2 linked regions of the Microbulbifer sp. GL-2 genome follow. Each later gene encodes a partner of the first gene's protein in a complex. Links are inferred from orthologs where the notes say so. Each region holds a gene or a part of one and is shown on either strand. Other genes may lie near its edges.

Region 1 (3,099 bases):
TATCTCCCACCTTGATCTCAACAGTTCTAGCGCGAATTCCCGGGCCAATGCGCAGAAATTGCGAGTTTTGCGCATTCACCCAGCGCCTAGCTCACTTCACCATCACCACACATCAAGTCCAGAACCTTAGTGCCGACATTGTACCCATCCGCAACGATATCGCACCTGGCTTGCAGATTGTGCGATGCAAATAGCTCAGCCAAATCCGGCGGTCCATGCAAACTCGCTCGCTGTTGCCCTCACGGCTCCAGGTCGATAGAGAGCCTGATCATCCACAATCTCCGAAACGAAAGCCTGAGCTTCCTCGCTCAAGCTAAAAAGCATGATTGGGTGTCCAGTAATATCCTCATCCAGATTGAGTGGGACAAATCTTCTATTCAGTCTCATCCTGGTGACCTGCCCTGTTACTCGCGGTATTGCATGAAACCACCGCCTTATTTGTAGGCTTCAGCGATAGCACCTGGACTGCCGCAAAATTGACCGATGTCTAGTTCATAGCCAAATTTATGTTTCCGCCTTAGAATAAACCTTGCTCAAAAAAATTATTTTTATCCATATAAATCAATTAATTAACTTCTTTTCTTAATGCCAATTATGGATATATTTTGAATATATTCATCGCCACTTCGCTACCCCCCATGACGCAAGGCCAGCCACAAATAGCGCTTTCCAATGGAACAAATTAAGCCAAACTATTTCGCCGACTTGTAACTATCGCCTATTATATCGGCCAATTTGATAGTCTCGGCTGATCAAAAAATGGCCGGGAGAGTGAAACCCCGGTTAGCCGGGTAAACTTTGCACACCGACAGTCAAAAAGAGAGTTTCATGAGCAATAACCATCATCGACTGATCATTCTCGGCTCGGGCCCCGCTGGCTATACCGCCGCCATTTACGCTGCCCGTGCCAACTTAAACCCGGTAGTCATTACCGGTATGCAGCAAGGTGGTCAGTTGACCACTACTACAGAAGTCGAAAACTGGCCAGGTGGCATACCGGAACTGCAGGGTCCTGACCTGATGGTTCAGATGCAACAACATGCCGAGCGCTTCGATACCCAGATCATTTTCGATCACATCGAATCGGTAGATCTGAAACAGCGCCCGTTCACCCTTAAGGGCAATGAAACCTACACTTGTGACTCGCTGATTATCGCCACCGGCGCCTCCGCTCAATACCTCGGCCTGCCTTCCGAAGAGGCCTTCCAGGGTCGCGGCGTCAGCGCTTGTGCGACTTGCGACGGTTTCTTCTATCGCGACCAAAAAGTTGCCGTTGTTGGCGGTGGTAATACTGCGGTTGAAGAGGCGCTCTACCTGTCCAATATCGCCAGTGAAGTGACCCTGATTCACCGCCGCAATGAACTACGAGCAGAGAAGATCCTGCAAGACCGCCTGATGGACAAAGTGGAAAACGGCAATATCAAGGTTTGCTGGCACCACACCCTCGACGAGGTTCTGGGTGATGACAATGGCGTAACCGGGCTGCGCATTCGCAGTACCCAGGACGATTCCACCAAGGAGCTAGACGTTTCCGGTGTGTTTATCGCCATTGGTCACAAACCGAATACCGGCATCTTTGAAAGCCAGCTGGAAATGAATGGTGGCTATATCATCGTCCAAAGCGGCCTGGAAGGTAATGCGACCCAGACTTCTGTACCCGGTGTTTTTGCTGCAGGCGACGTCTCTGATCACATCTATCGTCAAGCAGTGACCTCTGCCGGCACTGGCTGTATGGCGGCCCTGGACGCCGAGCGTTTCCTCGACGCTCAATAAAGGCCCCCGACCCGGGAGGAAACCTCTCCACCCGGGTACCCCCATCCAATTTTGACAGGAGTCAGCTCGTGGCAAGGAATACCCAAAGCCGCTTGATATGGCTCGATCAAAACCATATCGACTTCCCTCCCACAGAGTCCGCTCTGGATGATCCCAATGGCCTGCTCGCAGTTGGTGGCGACCTGACTCCCGAGTGGCTACTCGCAGCTTATAGGCGCGGTATATTTCCCTGGTATTCGGATCAACAACCAATTCTATGGTGGAGCCCCTCCCCTCGCTGCGTGGTAATTCCCCAGGGGTTCAAGATCGGGCGCAGCCTGCGAAAAGTACTGCGCCGGGAGACCTTCCAGGTTACATTTGATCAGGCGTTCGAAGATGTTATCGAGGCTTGTCGTGCACCCAGGTCCGGCGAGGATGGCACCTGGATTACAGATGAGATGTGTCAGGCCTATATCGAAATGCACCGCCTTGGCCATACCCACTCTGTGGAAGTATGGCGGGAGAGCAAACTTGTCGGCGGACTGTATGGTCTGGCCATCGGTAGAGTGTTTTTTGGGGAGTCAATGTTTCACCGTGAAACCGACGCCTCCAAAGTCGCTTTTGTCCACCTCATCCGGCAATTAGAATTGTGGGGCTGCCAGCTGGTCGACTGCCAGGTAAGCAACCCGCACCTGACCAGCCTGGGCGCTGTTGAATTGTGTCGCCGGGATTTCGAACACTTGCTGGAAAGCGGCGTGAAGCAGCCTGCCTTTTCACAGCCTTGGAAGCTTTCGTGGACTTATGGGTAAATATTCTCAACTGGACTCTGTCCGCTTGTTAGCCACTCTTCCTCACCCTTGCGGCTATCTGCCGGACCGGGAGGCCACTACTGTATTTGTGGACCCACAGACAGAGGTGGATCAACGCCTGTACAATCGTCTGTCCGAGCTGGGCTTCCGGCGCAGTGGCGCCTACCTGTATCGACCACAGTGCGCTACATGTCAAGCCTGCGTACCGGCAAGGGTACCTGTGAGCCTGTTCGTTCCGGATCGCAACCAGCGCCGTTGCTGGAGGCGCAATCGGGACCTGGATATCTTCCACATTGAGTCCATCGACACCGACGAACATTACGAGCTGTATGCCCGCTACATCGAACAACGCCATGCCGATGGCGAGATGTATCCCCCGAGCCGTGATCAGTACCGCAGTTTCCTGAGCCAGGCCTGGGGAGCCACGCGTTATATCGAATTGCGCGCGCGGGGCAAGCTGATTGCTGTGGCGGTTACCGACCTGCTCACTGCGGGCCTTTCCGCAATCTATACTTTTTTCGATCCGGATGAGGACAAA
Region 2 (3,264 bases), 3.0 Mb from region 1 along the record:
ATCAATCAGTGCAGTAGCAATAATAGACAGACTTCCGCCTTCTTCAATATTGCGCGCGGCACCAAAGAAGCGCTTGGGGCGCTCCAAGGCGTGGGCATCCACACCACCAGTTAGTACCTTGCCAGAACTCGGCACCGTAGTGTTATAAGCACGCGCCAAACGGGTAATGGAATCCAACAGGATCACTACATCTTTTTTGTGTTCCACCAGACGCTTGGCTTTCTCAATCACCATTTCAGCAACTTGGACGTGGCGTGCGGGCGGCTCATCAAAAGTGGAGGCAACCACTTCACCGCGTACTGAGCGCTGCATCTCAGTCACTTCTTCCGGGCGCTCGTCAATCAGCAAAACGATCAGATGACATTCAGGATTATTGCGCGTTATGGCCTGGGCCATATTCTGCAGCATAATAGTTTTACCCGCCTTGGGCGGAGCTACGATCAGGCCACGCTGCCCCTTACCAATCGGAGCCACCAGGTCAATAATTCGACCGATCAAGTCTTCGGAAGAGCCATTGCCACATTCCAGACCGAGGCGTTCATTGGGGAAAAGAGGTGTGAGGTTTTCGAAAAGAATTTTGTTACGGGCATTTTCCGGCTTATCGAAATTAATTTCGTTAACTTTCAAAAGTGCGAAATATCTCTCACCTTCTTTTGGTGGTCGAATCTTTCCGGAAATCGAGTCACCCGTACGCAAATTAAAACGGCGAATCTGGCTGGGAGAAACGTATATATCGTCCGGTCCCGCAAGATAAGAGGAATCAGCGGAACGCAAAAATCCAAAACCGTCCTGAAGGATTTCCAGTACACCGTCGCCGTAAATATCTTCACCGCTTTTGGCATGGCGCTTGAGAATATTGAAAATAATATCCTGTTTGCGCGACCGGGCCAGGTTTTCCAGGCCCATACCTTTGGCTATTTCAATCAACTCTTCAATGGGTTTGGTTTTTAATTCGGAGAGATTCATACCAATTGCTTATTAAGGTTTCTGTTGTCATTTGGCGCGGACACGCCGGAAATTATTTTGGGGAGGGGTTTGAAAATTAGAGATTTGCTCATTTATTTGCCCGGTACACTTGGGTGGCCATGTCTATCGGAAGCGTAATACCTATCAAGCTTTAGCTCTCCATAATCAAAAGGCAGAGCACTATCAATAAGCTCATTCGAGGAATATACACGCCGGGGATGGTCAGGGACCCTGTGGAGGGGCGTTTTCTTCAGCTGGTCATCACTGGATTCACAACTGACTGAACTATTACAGAATTACAGCCAGTATAACGGGTGTTTTCCATCCTGCAAAGAAATTTACCTTCTTTGCAGGATGGACTGGTCAGGATTACAGCTGGCTATCGATAAACTCGGTCAACTGGGCGCGAGACAGGGCGCCGACCTTGGTACCTTCCACATTGCCACCTTTGAACAGCAGCAGGGTGGGAATGCCGCGTACATTATATTTCGCTGGGGTTTCCTTATTTGCATCCACGTCTACTTTGACGATCTTCAGCTTGTCGCCATAGTGGCCCGCCAGGTCATCCAGGACCGGAGCGATCATTTTGCACGGGCCGCACCACTGAGCCCAGAAATCTACCAGCACCGGGCCTTCAGTCTTGAGAACCTCAGCTTCGAACTCGGCGTCAGTTACATTGATGATTGCGTGCTCGCTCATATTGCTTTCCTGTTCTTTAGTTACTCAATGCGGGACCACCGCGCGCGCATCATCTCACGATGCAGGCTGTGGGAGTACAGCCGAAATGCGCCATTAAGCGCGTAGATTGGGGCGCTGATCTGCTTTTCAAGTCCCTGAAGTCACGGCTGCTCCAGGAAGCGCTGCAGAATCTCATCAAGATAGTCGAAGCCGAATGTACTGGTGGCGATGCGCCGCTCCAGTGGCAGTACCAGATCCATTGCCATCAAAGTCGACCACTGCCGCTGTAACACCCCCAAGGGTAGGCCTGTGTAACGGGTGAAGGTATCAGTGGGTACGCCGTCAGCCAGGCGCAGCGTATTCATCAGGAACTCTAGCGGTAGGTCTGCAGCCTCCACCAAATCGGTATGAGGCTCAACCAGTTGCCGATGAAGCAATTCACCACCTGCTGGTGTGATGCTCATATAGTCCCGCGGTGTACGCGTACGCCGACTGCGCAGGATCTGCCCCTCGTGAGGCAATGTCACCTTACCGTGGGCACCAGCTCCTAAACCCAGGTAATCACCAAACGACCAATAGTTGAGGTTGTGACGGGACTCAAGCCCCCTCCCGCTATATGCGGACACCTCGTAGCGGAGATATCCCTCCTCAGCGAGAAACTCTCGTCCGCTGCCCTGTATGCTGGCAATCAATTGTGAACCCGGTGTAGAAGGCGGTGCGCTGTAAAAGGCCGTGTTGGGCTCGATAGTGAGTTGATACCAGGAAATATGCTCTGGCCCCAGGGATACGGCGCGGCGCAGGTCCTCCAGCGCCTCCACTTCCGCCTGCCCTGGCAGGCCGTGCATCAGATCCAGATTAATATTGTCGAAGCCGGCCCTGCGTGCCATCGCCAGCGCACTAGCTGCCTCGTCTCCGCTGTGGATTCGCCCCAGGTTGTGCAACTGGGCGGCATCAAAGCTCTGCACCCCAATCGACAGCCTATTGACTCCGGCTGAACGATAACCGGTAAATTTTGCCTGTTCAAAGGTACCGGGATTCGCCTCCAGAGTGATCTCGACACCCTCGACAAAGCCTACCAGCTCATCAGCCATGACCAGGATTTGCCCGATAGCTTCCGGAGAAAACAGGCTCGGAGTGCCGCCACCAAAAAAAATGGACTGCAGCTTGCGTCCCTGTACCCAAGGCAGTTGGCTCAGCAGGTCTCGACGCAACTGTGCCACATACTCTGCTTGCGGTAGCGCGTATTCGGTATCCGTGTGATCCCTGGCAGCCTGGTGTGAGTTGAAATCACAATAGGGACATTTGCGCACACACCAAGGGATATGCACATACAGGCTAAGTGGCGGCAGCTCCAATGTGTCGTTGTCAGTCAAGATCGATACCCGCCATCTGCTCATGCCACATGACCTCAAACAACGCCATGGCCTGGGCACGATGACTCAGACGATTTTTTACCTCCCGCGGCAGCTGTGCCGAGCTCATACCCTCTGAGGGCACCAAGAAAAGCGGGTCATAACCGAAACCCTGCTCACCCATGGGTTTCTCCAGGATACGTCCGCGCCACTGGGCACTGCACACCAAAGGCACCGGGTCATCATATCTGCGCACAAAAGCTAAGGC

Evidence for each region.
Region 2: the proteins of trxB (region 1) and trxA are in contact, whole or in part, in a crystal structure (PDB 1F6M), measured with the Escherichia coli proteins. The link is inferred for Microbulbifer sp. GL-2 from one-to-one orthologs.

Annotation. Positions count from the first base shown.
Region 1 is NZ_AP019807.1:4,276,809-4,279,907, forward strand. The notes cover bases 29-2,800. They hold trxB (thioredoxin-disulfide reductase), read left to right. Parts: upstream 29-828; coding sequence 829-1,773; downstream 1,774-2,800. Other genes in these bases: GL2_RS18515 (hypothetical protein), read right to left, coding at 196-387; aat (leucyl/phenylalanyl-tRNA--protein transferase), read left to right, coding at 1,842-2,561; GL2_RS18530 (arginyltransferase), read left to right, coding at 2,554-2,800. Also shown: more of GL2_RS18530, read left to right, coding at 2,801-3,099.
Region 2 is NZ_AP019807.1:1,310,085-1,313,348, forward strand. What follows is about bases 1-2,937. They hold trxA (thioredoxin TrxA), read right to left. Parts: upstream 1,666-2,937; coding sequence 1,336-1,665; downstream 1-1,335. Other genes in these bases: rho (transcription termination factor Rho), read right to left, coding at 1-966; hemW (radical SAM family heme chaperone HemW), read right to left, coding at 1,806-2,937. In the rest of the region: more of hemW, read right to left, coding at 2,938-3,041; rdgB (RdgB/HAM1 family non-canonical purine NTP pyrophosphatase), read right to left, coding at 3,010-3,264. UniProt on the Escherichia coli protein: Participates in various redox reactions through the reversible oxidation of its active center dithiol to a disulfide and catalyzes dithiol-disulfide exchange reactions.